2 regions of the Vibrio sp. JZG10 genome follow, and region 2 is predicted to be linked to the other one. Evidence: predicted binding sites of a transcription regulator. Region 2 holds the regulator's gene; the other holds the start of a gene.
What was found. Region 2 encodes CRP, which controls carbon source genes, mostly activating them, when cyclic AMP is high. Its sites were predicted from a motif close to TGTGANNNNNNTCACA; they were not measured.
Positions count from the first base shown of each region.

Region 1: udp (uridine phosphorylase) is a predicted target of CRP. The motif match lies at 6,194-6,209, and genes of this name have one in related genera.

Region 1 is NZ_JBSUGE010000021.1:64,561-72,924, forward strand. Features, by position in the region: gene ACWYVB_RS19820 (COG3014 family protein) at 1-1,179, opposite strand, end outside; gene hinT (purine nucleoside phosphoramidase) at 1,250-1,600, opposite strand; gene ACWYVB_RS19830 (methyl-accepting chemotaxis protein) at 1,868-3,859, shown strand; gene ACWYVB_RS19835 (DUF1887 family protein) at 4,023-5,183, shown strand; gene udp (uridine phosphorylase) at 5,340-6,098, opposite strand; gene ACWYVB_RS19845 (zinc/cadmium/mercury/lead-transporting ATPase) at 6,405-8,364, opposite strand, start outside.
Region 2 is NZ_JBSUGE010000030.1:14,020-22,383, forward strand. Features, by position in the region: gene ACWYVB_RS22360 (ABC transporter ATP-binding protein) at 1-47, shown strand, start outside; gene ACWYVB_RS22365 (TIGR02444 family protein) at 44-532, shown strand; gene ACWYVB_RS22370 (hydrolase) at 620-1,627, shown strand; gene ACWYVB_RS22375 (YheU family protein) at 1,661-1,873, shown strand; gene ACWYVB_RS22380 (phosphoribulokinase) at 1,998-2,867, shown strand; gene crp (cAMP-activated global transcriptional regulator CRP) at 3,108-3,740, shown strand; gene ACWYVB_RS22390 (DUF1338 domain-containing protein) at 3,886-4,677, opposite strand; gene astD (succinylglutamate-semialdehyde dehydrogenase) at 4,927-6,384, opposite strand; gene astA (arginine N-succinyltransferase) at 6,413-7,432, opposite strand; gene ACWYVB_RS22405 (aspartate aminotransferase family protein) at 7,542-8,364, opposite strand, start outside.

The DNA of each region.
Region 1 (8,364 bases), on a different contig from region 2:
TACATTGAAAAGTATGTTACCCACATCATCGCCTTTTTTCGCCGCCTCTTTTCGGATTCGATCTTTTGCCCAAACGCGAAGCGCTTGACGGATCACCATTGTAGTCAGACGTTCATTAAGATCGTTTTGTGCCATCGCATTAACATCAGTCAGCGTGCTAGAAGGCAATACCTGACCATTTAAAACCACATCGCTAAAACGTTGAGCACCCCGATTCGGATAATAAGGAAGCGCCAACGAATAAATGGCCCCATTATCGCGACTGTCGTAAATCGGTAGATCAATACGCCAACCTTTCAAAGCCTCCACAACGCCTTGTTCATCAATAACGATGACTCGACCTTGAGACTGAGTTAACCCAGAAGGTGCTTTACCATACCGTTTCTCTAGCATGCGTAAGTCTTCACGCATGCCTAGTTTCTTAGCGGCGTACAACGTGCTTTCAACAACTTGTTTGTTGTCTGGCATCACAGCGAGTGCTCGTCGGTAATCAACATAAGCACTGTTTAAATCTCGTGACGCTTCATATAACAAGCCAGAAAGATAGAACAAATAGCCGTTTTGTACTGCGCTTAGTTTTTTACCAGCATCAGGGTAGTTCGCCAACACACTGCCTAAATTGGCAGACATGCCTTGCTTTTTCAGGTCTTTTTCTGCTGCTTTTAGTTCTTTTTCACGCGCCTTTCTTGCCGCTTCCTGAACTTGATTGGCTCGACGCACTTCAACAAGCGCCCCTTCCAAATCGTTTTTCTGTAAATAGTTTAGCCCGAGATAAAGGTGCAGAAAGCCAAGTTCATAATCGGCGGGATGATAATCTTGGAGATTGTCGTTCACTGCGAGAGAGCCGACGCTCGTTGCCGTTTCTGACACAGAAATAGTCGCGCGATCTTGCTGAACACGAACGGCACGATCACCATTTTCCAGCGCTTTCAAACTTGTCGGGTAATCTTCAGCAAGAAAAGAAATACGGCCCTTTTCAAAGTTGCCAAGTATCTCGCCACCCACATCGCTCGATTGAAGTTGTTTCGCTTTCGCATATTCCCCTGCAACAACGGCTTGATAAACTTCTTGATTCTGGTTGCTGTAGTGACTAAACAGATTGCCCGCAGACAAATTCGCGCAGCCAGAGGCCATTAAAGCCCAGCTCATCAGCCCTAACAGCTTTACACCTAGCTTCACATTTATCTCCACAAATGTGTCATTCGACAGGAAAAGAAGTGGGTGAACTGCGCCACCCACTTTTTAAAGCTTAGCTCAATACCATTGGACCTAGAGGACGACCGCCTAATAGGTGCATGTGAATATGGTAAACCTCTTGGCCACCGTGCGGGTTACAATTAACGATCAGGCGATAGCCGTCTTCCGCAATGCCTTCCTCTTTCGCCAGTTTTTTAGCAACAGTGAACAAACGCCCCATCATTGCTTCATCTTCAGCTTCAACATCATTCGTTGTTGGGATCAATTTATTCGGAATAATGAGAATATGGCTCGGTGTGCGCGGGTTAATATCGCGAAACGCAGTCACCAACTCATCTTGATAAAGAATATCGGCTGGGATTTCCTTACGAATAATTTTACTAAAGATCGTTTCTTCCGCCATGAGGACTCCATTTTATAAAGGTAATTAGACCCCAATTAGTATGCGCCAACCAAAAGCGGAGCTCAATAAAAACAGTGTTCACTTAACATTATTAATCAAACGCTAATTAACGAAGCTTTTTTTGTCGTGTGCGTCATAAAATGCGCGTCACAAACTCAATACAATCCAATGAATTTTGTTACTTTTTTAAGACAATTATTATTTTTATACCCAAGTAAGCTCAAAATTCTTGGGTAGCTTGTCTATTTTGGGAGAGGAAGCTCACTTATGCGAGGTTCAGTTATTAAAAGGATGTATGCGGGCTTTGCTCTGATCATCATCCTATTTGCCGTCACAATTGCCATTATGATGGGAGGAATGAGTGATATTCACGGGAAGTTTGGCACCGTGTCTAAATCATCCCTACCTCTGGTATCGTTATCTAACCAAACCAGTGTTGAACTGCTTTCTGCCGACAAATCGTTTAAAGATTTTCTGACGACAGAGAATAAACAACGCATGGATGAAATGCGTCAGGAATTTGCTAGATCTCAACAACGTTTCGAATCCACTTTGGCTCAACTGGAAACTGCAAGCCAAATCTACCCTTCTCTTGCCGAACCGTTTTCACAATTAAAAGCGTTAGAGCAGAGCTATTTTACTGAAGCTCTTGAAGCCATGGACAACTACGAAGCGATGTTCGCTGCGCAAGAAAAAGTGCAAAAATCGTCACGTCGCTTCCAAAAGCTGAATACCGAGTTGTCGGTCGGACTTAAAGAATATGTGGCAGATCAAACCAGCATTTCTGTCAAAGTCATGGCGAAGAGTTACTTCATTAAGCTAAAAGATGCCGAAGTTATAACCTCTGATGCCCTCGCCAGCTCTGATCCTGAGTTTGTTACGCAAGCCGTGACCAAAAACCGCAAAGCAGTGACTCATTTGAACTATGCTTTCCGTGGTTTAGTTACTCAATTACCTGAACTAAAAACAGCATTTGGTGAGTCGGTAGAACAATTCACACGCGACGTGGGAATGCGTGGAGGGGTCTTAGACCAGCACAATAATTACCTCAATGCTCGTGCAGCGCTATACAACAACATCGCCAACCTAGCGAATAAAGTTGATTCAACCATGGCGATTCTTGAGCAATTTACGACAACCGCAACGGATAAACTTAATGAATCGTTAGCAGACGCTGGTGACATTTATTCTGCGGGTGTGACGAAAGCCATCATCATTGGCGTTGTTGTCGTGCTACTTGCCACAGCGATTGGCTACCACATCGCGCATAGCGTTCGCGAACCATTGACTCGTATTCTAAAAGTGCTTGAAAGCCTGACTGAAGGTGACATGACAGAACGTATCGATATTCGCTATAACAACGAGTTCAGCCGAGTGAGTGGACACATTAACTCACTAGCCGACAGTCTTCACGAGATCTTAGTGAAACTCAACGAAGCGTCAGAGAACCTATCTTCGACCGCAGCAACAAACGAAAGCACGTCTTCGCAAGCGCAAAGCAAATTAAGCTCACAACGCGAGCAAACAGCAAACGTTGCGACCGCAATGACGGAAATGTCTCACTCAGTGCAAGAAGTCGCTCAAAGTGCACAAGGCTCACTAGAAATGGTGCAGCGTGTCGAATCTGCCTCTGAAGAAGGCAGAAATGTCATGAGCAGCAATATCTCGACCATAAATCAACTGGAAACGCGTTTGAACGAATCCGTTTCCGCTGTCTCTGAACTGCAAAAAATGAGTGGTCAAATTGGTTCTATCCTCGATGTGATTCGCAACATTGCTGAACAAACTAACCTACTGGCATTGAATGCAGCAATTGAAGCGGCTCGCGCTGGCGAACAAGGTCGCGGCTTTGCGGTAGTGGCCGATGAGGTGCGTGTGCTTGCATCCAGAACCACTCAGTCCACCACTGAAATTGAATCGATGATCAGTAATCTGCAATCCAGCTCTCAGTCAGCAAATCAAGTAATACAAAGCTGTATGAGCGATATGGAGATGTCTGTTGAGCAAGCATCAAAAGCGAACAGCTCAATGGAAGAGATTCAAGCGCTAATCATCGAAATCAGCCAAATGAGTACGCATATTTCGCAAGCGGCAGCAGAGCAAAGTGAAACCTCAGCAGACATTGCACGCAGTATTGAAGATATCAATAGTATCGCCGATGAAAGCTTCCAAGCTATGTCGAGCATCGCACAGACCAGTGAATCCCTGACTCACTTGGCTCATCAGCAGAATGAATTGGTTCACCGCTTTAAGTTATAAATAATTTATAAATTTGAGCATTAATTAGTGCAATCAACTGTATAAGGGCGACTTTTTGTTAAGTCGCCCTTGTTTTTTATCAGCCATGTCTACATATGATTAATATGGCCAGCTCATCCCCTTGCACATCTCTTTTCGAGCGGCCTCATAAAAAGGAAAATCTATGGCTGTTCATGTTGGTATTATCGACCAAGACCCAGTGAGATTGGTCACTCCTCTATTAGATAATCGTACGCTAAGCACACATATCGTCTTCATCGGAGACAAGAGCCAGTTAGATATATTTGACCGACTGAGTGCCGTTTTAGAGCAACGAGACATTACTTCCGAATTTTTTGAAATCCCATCCGCCGTCAATACTTCGCTGATCAAACAAGCGATTCAAAAACTGGCAAAAGATCTCCATAAGCGCGGCGAAGATGTGAAATTGAACGCCAGTTGCGGTCTTCGTCATCGCTTATTGTCTGTGTACGAGGTTTTCCGTACCTATCGCTGGCCAATTTTTGTGGTTGAGCCAAGTAGCGATAAGCTTTGCTGGTTATACCCAGATGGCAAAGAAGATACTCAAGTCGAAGACCACATTACGATTGCTGACTACCTCACTATCTTCGGCGCACGCGGCGAGTTCCACCACGTTGATTTACCTCCTCTTCTTGATAAAAAACTGTATGAACTTGGTGAACGCTGGGCCTCAAATGCGCTTGAACTTGGTCCAGGCTTAGCGACTCTTAACTACCTTGCAACCACATGCCGCAAAGAGCAAAAACTTGATGTGGAGCTTTCTGAAAAGCAACAAGGCTACCGTGAGCTCAACATGCTGCTTTCGGACTTAGTGGAAGCGCAAATCGCCACTTATGAGAATGGCGTTCTAACGTTTGCAGATGAAGATGCACGCCGCTTTTCAAACGGTGAATGGTTAGAGACTCTGGTACACAGCACGGTCAAGCAAATTCAAGATACGATGCCGACGATTCAAGATCGCTCTTTGAATGTTCAGGTTTATCGCAAACTTGGTGAAAGTGAAGTACGCAATGAGTTGGATGTTGCAACAGTGGTAAACAACAAGCTCCACATCATTGAGTGTAAAACCAAAGGCATGCGAGATGACGGCGATGACACCTTGTACAAGCTAGAATCCCTCAGAGATCTACTAGGTGGTTTACAAGCACGTGCAATGCTGGTGAGCTTCCGACCGCTTCGTCACAATGACATTACTCGTGCAGAAGATTTGGGGCTAGCTCTGATTGGCCCTGATGAGCTTAAAGATTTAAGAACGCACCTAACGGCTTGGTTTAAAGACGCAGGCGGCTCGGACGAGATCTAGTATCAGTGATAAGAACTAGAATTCAAAATGATCAAAAGCAGCGTTACAGGCTGCTTTTTTCATACCTAATTTTTAAGTGTGGGTTTAGATAGGTAGAAAAAAACCAGAGGCGTGCCTCTGGTTTTTCCGTTTGTTTAAAATGCCAATTATCGCGGCTTACAGCATTTTACGCGCTGCTTCTACTACCACCTTAATTGAACGAGCTTCCGTCTCTTTCAGAGTTGAATAATCTGGAATCTCTTTTTGTGTACGGTTGATGATTACACCCGCCACACAACCTGCTTTTAGACCAGAGCTCGCACACATTGTTAGCAATGTTGCAGACTCCATCTCAAAGTTAAGTACGCCCATGTCTTGCCATTCTTGCATAGAACCTTGGAAACGCTTAACAACGCGACCAGAGAACGTGTCGTAGCGCTCTTGACCTGGGTAGAACGTATCACTTGAAGCCGTCACACCCATGTGAACCGCAGCGCCAGACTCTTCTACTGCCGCTTTCATTGCAGTTGCTACTTCAAAGTCAGCAACTGCTGGGAATTCCATTGGCGCAAAGTGCAGGCTCGCACCGTCAAGGCGAACTGACCCCGTCGTTACGATCATGTCACCTACGTTTACATGCGGTTGAATTGCACCAGTTGTACCCACACGTAGGAAAGTACGAACACCAAGCTGCGCGAGTTCCTCAACTGCGATAGAGGTAGAAGGGCCACCAATACCTGTAGAGCAAACCACAACAGGTTTACCGTCTAATTCGGCACGGTATAGCGTGTATTCACGGTGACTTGCTAGAAATACTGGGTTTTCCATTTGTTCTGCGATTTTTTGAACGCGCGCTGGATCACCAGGAATGATGGCTAGAGTCGCACCATTAAGATCAGCTTCAGTAACACCTAAATGAAATACAGCTTGAGACATAAGTCGCTCCTTATTGTGGCTTATTTTATGAACAATAAGCTCATTAATCAGTTATTGGGTACAAATGCACTGTAGCGAACCTTCCACCAACATAGAGTGATCACAATCACAATGAGAAAATGTAATGAAACTATAATTTCACCCAAAACAAGCAATGATCACACTTTTGGGGAGTTTGGCTCATTTTGTTGCATAGCGATGCGTGATTTCAAAAACAAACTAAAACATCTTATTAGATTTCGTCGATACGGTTAAAAAAGCCCGAGACACGAATGCCTCGGGCTTTTTATTAGCTAGTTAGGTAGGTCACTTGGCCTGCTTGGACTCAAAACGGAGCAATCTCAACGCATTTAACGTAACCAGTGCAGTTGCGCCGCTGTCGGCTAATACTGCCACCCATAGACCCGTAATGCCCAGTAAACTTGTCACCAAGAAAACGCCTTTCAAACCAAGCGCTAACGCAACATTCTGACGAATATTGCTTAACGTCGCACGCGATAGTTCTATCATGGCAGGTAACTCAATCAGACGATTGTGCGTTAATGCCGCGTCGGCCGTTTCCAGCGCAACATCCGTACCGCCTCCCATCGCAATACCGATACTCGAAGCTTTCATCGCTGGCGCATCATTAATACCATCTCCCACCATTGCAACGGTGTGTTGCTGTGATAGTTTCTCGACGTAATGCACTTTATCTGCTGGTAATAAGCTTGCTTTATAATCCAAGCCTATTCTGGTCGCCATTGCTTCAGCACTTCTCGGGTTGTCACCGGTTAGCATCACCGACGTTATCCCAAGATCCTTCAACGTAGCGATAGCTTCTTGGGCATCTGGGCGCAATGTATCTTGCCATGCAATCACGCCAATGACCTCGTAATCATAACGCACAATGACAACCGTTTTACCTTGTTGTTCCAACGTCACCACTCGCTCTTCGGTTTCTTGAGAAAATGGGAAATCGGCCTTAGAAGGCGTGACTACTTGGACTATTTTCCCATCGACGTAACCAGTGACACCAGAGCCCACTTGCGCGGTTTTATCTAGCGCTTCAGGAATAGGAAGCCCCTGCTGTTGCACTTTATTAACTAAAGAAACCGCGAGAGGATGGCTTGAGCCAACTTCGATTGAGGCTGTCAGGCTAAGTAACTTGTCTTCATCTACATCAAAAGCAAAGACGTCGGTCACCTGCGGCTTACCTTGCGTCAATGTACCGGTTTTATCAAATGCGACGGACTCCACATTACCAAGCAACTCAAGCGCCGCACCACCTTTGATTAATGCCCCCCGCTTCGCCGCAGCCGCCAAGCCAGAAGTAATCGCTGCAGGCGTTGAAATAACCAACGCACACGGACAGGCGATCAGTAACAGGGCAAGTCCTCGATAAATCCACGTTTCCCATGGTTGAGCAAACAACAGTGGTGGCGTGACGATAACCATCAAGGACACCAACATCATCAGCGGCGTATACCAACGGCTGAATTTATCCAGAAAACGTTCTAATGGTGCCTTACGAGATTCTGCTTCTTCAATCAAATGGAGAATTCGGTCAATCGCATTCTCGCCTTGACGAGAAGTCACCTGTAAACGAACGACTTTATCGACAACTACAGCCCCGGCCATCACTTTGCTACCCGTTTGGTGCTCAACGGGAACGGATTCTCCCGTTAACGCGCTTTCGTCAAAACTTGCAAGCGCATCTTGCAACACACCATCCGCTGGCAAACGACCACCGGGTGCAACTTCTATAATATCCCCCGGCTTAAGCTGAGCTGCAGGCACCTCTTTACGCTCACCATCAACAATTAAAATTGAATTTTCTGGGACTAAGTCCATTAGCGCTTGGACACCACTTCGAGCGCGGGATGATGCATATGCTTCTAACTTTTCACCAATAAGGAAAAGCAATAACACCATTGCCGCTTCAGCGGTTTCACCTAAATATAAAGCGCCGATCGCTGCCACACTCATTAACGTTTCAATCGCAAAAGGCGTACCGCTACGCGCCAACTTGAACGCTTTAAGCGCAATTGGGTATAAACCCAGTAAACAGGTCAACGTGAATAACCAAGTGCTTATTTGAGGATCGATCTTAGAAATTATTGCCGCGACAACCATCGCACTAGCAATAGAGAGAATTTGAATGTTGTCTTTTACTACCCCACGCCAGCCCTTCGTTGCGGTATTTGGTTTTGGAGCATCGAGTAAAGAAAGCGGAAAACCTGTTTGTTGGGCTGTATGCTCTATCGTAGAGGTCAGCTCGCGATCG
Region 2 (8,364 bases):
CTGCTCAGGAAGAACTGGAGCAGATGGAGCTAGAGTTTAATCAATGAGTAATCAACACGCTGAATACACACTCACCCTAGAACACCTTTGGCAGTTCAGTCTGCAGTTTTATGGTGTGCGAGAAGTGAAAGAAGCGTGTTTATCATTGCAGAACAATTATCACGGCAACGTGAACCTACTCCTGCTGCTCAGATGGCTCGATGAGCAGCAACTCATTTTCCAAGAAAAAGACTGGCCTCTGGTACAAAGCTGTCTGGGCCGAAGCGAAACCTTACTGCACTCTTTTCGCGACTTACGTCGCCATCTTAAGTCTCAAGTCAATGACGCTTTATATCGTGAAACCTTGCAGTTTGAGCTGCAACTAGAAAAGCAGCAACAAGCGGATTTGGTGAACTGCATTAACTCGCTCACGCTGGTCAAAAATGATGGCGCCCCACTCACGCTGAGATACTGTCGTCAACTTGGTGGTGAGCATTTGCAACAGGCCTTTGCTATTCCGGTGCCAAACATTCACCCACCAAAACGCCCATAAATCTGTAGAATACCTATAATCTTTATAAAGGATTATATTAATAAGTTCTTCAACTGACACCGAAGAACCGCATAAGAGCAGTTAGGTATGACACAATTTTTCGCAGCCGCCGGGATCAAAAACCCGCATCTTCAAACGCTTTTACCGCGCTTTATTCGCAAAAAAGCGTTGTTTACGCCGATTTGGCAAACCCTCGATACATCCGATGGCGATTTTCTCGATCTCGCATGGAGCGAGGACCCAACCCAAGAACCTGCGCAAAAAAAGCCGATTTTTGTTTTATTTCATGGACTAGAAGGCTGCTTCTATAGCCCTTACGCCAATGGCCTAATGAATGCATTTGCTCAATCCGGATGGCTGTCGGTGATGATGCATTTCCGCGGTTGTAGCGGTAAGCCAAACAAGAAAGCTCGCGCCTATCATTCTGGTGAAGTGACTGACGCTCGCCACTTCTTAGAGCACCTTGAGCAACGCTTTCCTGATAACCCCAAAGTTGCGGTTGGTATTTCTCTTGGCGGTAACATGTTGGCGAATTATTTAGCCCAATACAAAGACCACCCCATTTTGAACGCGGCGACCATTATCTCAGCGCCTTTGGACCTAGCAGCGTGTGCGAACCGTATTGAACAAGGCTTTTCGAAAGTATATCGCCGTTACCTACTCTCTTCGCTCAAACGCAACGCATTGCAAAAACATCACTTGTTGCATGGCGAGCTCGCTTTGTCCTACAACTCAATAAAACGTGTCACACGATTGTATGAATTCGATGATTTGATCACGGCACCACTGCACGGTTTTAAAGACGCACAAGATTATTACGATCAATGTTCTGGCTTAAGTAAATTACAACAGATCACGCTACCGACACTGATCATTCACGCCAAAGACGATCCATTCATGACCGACGATGTGATCCCGAAATTTGTTCTGCCAGATAATATTGATTACCGTCTCTTTGAGCACGGTGGGCATGTTGGTTTCCTTACAGGTTCAGCGCTCAAGCCGAAATTTTGGTTGGAAGAAGCGCTGCCAGCGTATTACGAAAGTATTGCCGCAGATTACCTTTCTGCTGTATCCAAGCAGCGAAAGCAGTAAACTAGCCGCTCATCATAAAAGTTCGAGGTATTTATGATCATTCCATGGCAAGACATTGCGCCAGAAACATTGGAAAACTTAATTCGTGAATTCGTCTTACGTGAAGGCACGGATTACGGAACCGTCGAGGTTTCTTTGCAAGACAAAGTGGATCAAGTAAAAACTCAATTAGAAAAAGGCGAAGCGGTTATCGTGTTCTCTGAACTGCACGAAACCGTCGATATTCAGGTAAAAACAAAATTTTAGAACCTTCACATTTTACCGTACCCCACTCAATGACAAGGCATTGTTACGTGCTATAGTGGGTTATCGACCGTGCAGTAGCAGCCTACTGCACATTACAGGTAAGTAATTTTCGACAAGGTTTGTCATGTCAGCTAAACACCCAATTATTGCGGTTACTGGTTCATCTGGTGCCGGCACGACCACTACATCTGAAGCCTTCCGTAAGATGTTCAATATGATGAACGTTAAACCCGCATGGGTTGAAGGCGACAGCTTCCATCGCTTTACTCGCCCTGAAATGGATATAGAAATCCGTAAAGCGCGCGAGCAAGGTCGACACATTAGCTACTTTGGCCCTCAAGCTAATGACTTTCCAGGATTGGAAGAGTTTTTCCGTAAATATGGTCACGATGGCGCAGGCAGCGTACGTCGCTACCTACACACCTTTGACGAGGCCGTACCTTATAATCAAATGCCTGGTACCTTCACACCATGGCAGGACTTACCGGAGAACAGTGACGTTCTCTTCTATGAAGGCTTGCACGGCGGTGTTGTGGATGGCGATGTTAATGTCGCGCAACATGTGGATTTCTTGATTGGTATGGTACCAATCGTAAACTTAGAGTGGATCCAAAAGTTTGTGCGTGATACTCGTGACCGCGGTCATTCACGAGAAGCAGTAATGGATTCTATCGTGCGCTCGATGGACGATTATCTTAACTACATCACACCACAATTTTCTCGCACTCATATTAACTTTCAGCGCGTCCCAACGGTCGATACCTCTAACCCACTTAACGCGAAAGGTATCCCAAGCCTGGATGAGAGCTTTGTCGTTATTCGCTTGCGTGGGATAAAGAAAGTCGACTTCCCATATCTCCTGGCTATGATTGATGGCTCATTCATGTCACGCCACAACACGATTGTCGTACCAGGCGGTAAGATGAGCTTTGCAATGGAGCTCATAGTTCGGCCTATCCTACAACAGCTCATCGAAACAGGGAAAATTGGCTAAAAACCTGCCTGCGAAGATGTTTACTTTTCATACCGTGATCATGTGCACAGTTTTGCTTACAAAATCTCAATCATGGCACGATTAAAATCAAGAAATCGTTTTCGAAAAAGGATACTATTTCTTACCGAAACACAAGAGAGCTTGCAGCATATAAAAAGTGCTCTTATTCTAGTAGGCCTAATTCAGGCTTAGCTAAAATATGGATAGCGCAAGCGTACCCTGCAGAGGAAGTGAGATATTATGGTTCTAGGTAAACCTCAAACCGACCCAACATTAGAGTGGTTTCTTTCACACTGTCATATTCATAAGTACCCTTCAAAGAGCACGCTAATTCACGCGGGCGAAAAGGCAGAAACTTTGTACTACATCGTTAAAGGTTCTGTTGCGGTTCTTATCAAAGACGAAGAAGGTAAGGAGATGATCCTTTCTTACCTAAACCAAGGAGACTTTATTGGTGAACTTGGTCTATTCGAGGAAGACCAAGAGCGCACAGCTTGGGTTCGTGCTAAATCTCCTTGTGAAGTTGCTGAAATTTCTTTCAAGAAATTCCGTCAGCTTATCCAAGTAAACCCAGACATCCTAATGCGCCTTTCTGCGCAGATGGCTCGTCGTCTTCAAGTAACTAGCCAAAAAGTGGGTGACCTGGCGTTCCTAGACGTAACTGGTCGTATCGCTCAGACGCTTCTGAACCTTGCAAAACAACCAGACGCAATGACTCACCCAGACGGCATGCAAATCAAGATCACTCGTCAAGAAATCGGTCAAATCGTTGGCTGTTCTCGTGAGACAGTAGGTCGTATCTTGAAAATGTTAGAAGAGCAGAACTTAATCTCTGCGCACGGTAAAACTATCGTGGTTTACGGTACTCGTTAATCTCAAACCAGAGTGACGCGAACAAAATTATAAAAGCCACCAATGGCGACATTGGTGGCTTTTTATTTGTCTTGTAACCACATTGAGCTCAGAGCAACAAAAGACTAATGAGCAAGTTGATTAGCCGAAAGGTTAACCCTAAAAGTTAACCATTCGTACTTTCAAAGATTTTGTCCGCTGAAGCCGCCACAAAACCTGGGTACAGCTCACCGTTTTCCATCGGGTAGCGCTTAGCAAACTCGTAAAAGCCACCAGGGATAATTTCAGTGCCTTCGCTAAAGCGAACCGCCACTTTATCCGCCATGGTCGATGATTGTTCTAGCAGCACCTCAGGAGTGCCCTTCACTTCCCCGCCGTTTTCATTAATGGTAAATCCGGCCGTACGTAAGTGATCGTTTACTTGCTTCACTTCTTCGTATTCATTGAGCTGGTTAACGCTCACCGTGAAGTGGTTTGCGCCGTAACCATGCGCAGCCAACCATGATGCATACTCACTTTCTTTAGCCAACGTTTGGTAGTCAGCAAAGCTTAAATCCCACAAGCGTCCACCATGTAAGAATGCGCTATCGTTCAGCTTGCCTGCATCGACTTGTGCCACCAGCTTTTTCACAATCTCTTGCAGCTCAGGTGAACACTCCTCAACTTTTAGCTCACTAATAAAGACTTTAGGTTGCTTCGGATCAGGGTGCTCATAGTGTTTAGCAACCAACTTTTTACTTTCGAAAACGTAGTCACCACATGCCTGGTAGCCAATGGCTACAAATGGTTTAGCTAAGGTTTCGATACCAAGAGGCGCAATATTGAAGGTACGTAAAGCTATATGATCATTAATCAGAGGCTCATCTTCTTGAAGCAGCTGATGTACTTTCGCAGCAGAAGGGCAAAGACGTTGAATGTAATCTTGCCATAGCGATTCAAATAACACATCGGGCGTCATAACGACTCCTTGTTACGAGATGTAGAGTTAAAAGGTAAGCGGAAGTTGACTGCTCGTTCACAACGAAAAGTTGTCCAGAATAATGAACGAGCAGCCATCAACCTGTGACGGTAAATGCCAGTCAGTCAACACGCTTTTCCGAGTCTTTGCTCACTTTCCGTGTTCTGCCAACGATCACTACAACCCATACCTAAATGATTCGCCGGCAAGGTGAGCCGCAATACATGGTTGCGACTCTGTTATTAAAACTTATAGCGCCACACCTGGGCTTAATGTTGCAGGCAAGATAGTCTCTTGACCTTCCATTGATGCCATCGGGTACGCACAGTAGTCTGCTGCGTAATAAGCGCTTGGACGTAGGTTACCTGACGCACCAGGGCCACCAAATGGCGCATCACCACTTGCACCTGTGAGCTGGCGGTTACGGTTCACGATCCCTGCACGAATATGGTCAACGAAGTATTCCCATTCTTGGTCGTCAGTTGAAACTAAACCAGCAGAGAGACCAAAGCGCGTGTCGTTCGCCAGTTCTACGGCTTTTTCTAGCCCTTCGTAACGCACCACTTGCAGAAGTGGACCGAAGTACTCTTCATCTGGTAGCTCAGCAATGTCCGTTACATCAATAATGCCCGGAGAAACAAACGCCGCCTCTCCTGCTTTAGCTTCAATCAAGCTTTCACCACCAAGTGATTGAAGGTTCGCTTGTGCATCGAGAATGAACTTGGCTGCGGCAACGGAGATTTGCGGCCCCATAAATGGCGCAGGCTCTGCAAATGGTTGGTCTACGCGAATATTCTTCGTCGCTTCAACCAGTTTCGTGATGAGCGCATCACCTTTCTCACCCAATGGCACGTACAAACGACGAGCACACGTACAACGTTGACCAGCACTGATAAACGCTGACTGGATGATGGTGTACACCGTGGCATCCAAATCACCATATTTATCAGAGATCACCATCGGGTTATTACCACCCATTTCTAGTGCTAACATCTTGTCTGGTTGACCCGCAAATTGACGGTGCAATACATGCCCCGTGTTCGCGCTGCCCGTGAACAGTACGCCATCAATGCCTTTCGCATCAGCAAGCGCAATACCGGTTTCTTTCGCACCTTGGACAAGGTTGATCACGCCTTTCGGCAGACCTGCTTCTTCCCAAAGTTTCATAGCTAGCTCGCCAGTCCAAGGCGTTTGCTCGGATGGCTTGAACACAACGGTGTTACCCGCTAGTAACGCAGGCACAATGTGACCATTTGGTAGGTGACCAGGGAAGTTATATGGCCCAAATACCGCCATCACGCCCAGTGGGCGATGACGCAACACAATTTGATTGCCCGCCGCTTCACGGCTCGCTTCACCGGTGCGGTCATGGTAAGCACGAATAGAGATTGCAATTTTACCTGCCATTGCCGCTGCTTCAGTGCGCGTTTCCCAAATTGGCTTACCAGTTTCTTTGGCAATGACTTCGGCGATTTTTTCGCTGTTCTCTTTTACTTTCTCAGCAAAAGCCAACACGATCGCTTCACGCTCTGCAAATGGGCGTTTTTTCCAGTCAATAAACGCTTCACGCGCTGCAGATACCGCTTGATTCACCTGCTCTGCCGTTGCACCGTTGCCTTGCCAGATCACTTCTTGGTTGTAAGGTGACAGAGACGTAAATGCTTCACCCTGACCTTGTACCCATTCACCTGCAATCCAATGTGTCATTGTTTCTATCCTTAAATTCTGTCGTCTGTTACTGCGGAAGAAGGCGAACAAAATCCCCTTCCTCAACCAAAAGTGCATCCGCAACGTCTGGTGCGATCATGACGCTTTGTGTTTCAGCGTCATACGCCGCTTTGGTGACTGCTGCGCGGAAGTTTTCGAACGATGAGTTGCACATCAAGAAGTCTTGCGTACTGCTATGTTGTGCAATTTTCACTTGCGCACGGAACGAGTGACGTACCGATTCAATATTGCGTAAGTCACATTCAACGGTTGGACCCGCATCGAAAATATCCACGTAACCACGGTTAGTGAAGCCTTCACGCTCAAGCAGCTTTAATGCTGGGCGAGTATTGTCATGCACTTGGCCAATGACAGCTTGCGCTTCTGGACTCAACAGGTTGATGTAAATAGGCAGCTTCGGCATTAAGTCAGCAATAAAGCCTTTCTTGCCGATACCTGTCAGGTAATCCGCAAGCGTGAAATCGATGGAGAAGAAATGCTCTTGTAACCATTGCCAGAACGGCGAGTTGCCTGCGTCGTCTGAAACACCACGCATCTCCGCAAAGATCGTTTCAGAGAAACGCTCTGGGTGCTCAGCCATCATGAGGAAACGACACTTCGACATGAGACGACCATTCAGACCTTGGCGGAATTTCTCACGCAAGAACAAGGTACAAATTTCGCTGTTACCCGTGTAGTTGTTACCAAAAGTAAGCAGTTTGACGACATTATTGACGCCAAGCTTTGGTGACGAGTGCACCACTTTACTAATGTGATACGAGTAAAATGGGACATCCCAGCCGATAGATGCTTCGATTCCGGTGGTACCCGCAACCTCACCCGTTTCAGAGTCAAAGCCGACCATCAGGTAGCCTTCATCACCTGGTTCTGCCACATCTGGCTTACCAAAGCTGTACTCTGAGTGTTTGATTCGATTGGTTAACAGTTCTTCGTTAACCGGTAGAGATGTAAATCCGTGACCAGACTCCACCGCACAAGTGTGCAGCGCGTCATAATCCGACATCGCGATAGGGCGAACTACTAGCATCAATACTCCCTCCAGATGCAAGAAGATCCTAACTATATTGTAGGAACAATTCCCCCATCAGAGATCCTTGACGGGGGTGTCTGCGTTGACGTTGAAACTGATATCGCGCTTAAACTAAAGTCGCGATCGCTTTATCCAGTTTCGCCAAGCCTTCTTCAATTTCTTGTTGTGTGATAACGAGTGATGGTGTGAAACGTACGACATTGGCACCCGCAACCAATACCATTAGACCTTGTTTGCCTGCAGCGACGAGAACATCACGTGCGCGGCCTTGCCATTCTTCATTCAGTGCAGCGCCAAGCAATAGGCCTTGACCGCGCACTTCTGAGAAGATGTTGTACTTCGCGTTGATCTTCTCTAGACCTTCGCGGAACATCGCTTCGCGTTCTAGCACACCAGCCAACACTTCAGGCTTAGTAACTTCGTTCACAACTGCTTCTGCTACAGCACACGCGAGTGGGTTACCGCCGTATGTTGAACCGTGCGTACCGACTTTCATGTGCTCTGCTAATTTTGCAGTAGTCAACATTGCACCGATTGGGAAACCGCCACCAAGTGATTTCGCGGTGCTTAGAATATCAGGTGTAATACCTAAACCTTGGTAAGCGTAGAAGTTACCTGTACGACCATTACCGGTTTGCACTTCATCGAAGATCAGTAGCGCGTTGTGTTTGTCACACAGCTCACGTACTGCTTGAGCAAACTCAGGCGTTGGTGGCACGATACCGCCTTCACCTTGTAGCGGCTCCATCATCACCGCACATGTGCGATCAGACATGTGTGCCTGTAGTGCTTCGATATCATTGTAAGGTAAGTGGGTAACGTCACCAGGCTTAGGACCAAAACCGTCAGAGTAAGCCGCTTGACCACCAACCGTTACGGTAAAGAACGTACGACCGTGGAAACCTTGTTTGAATGCGATGATTTCTGAT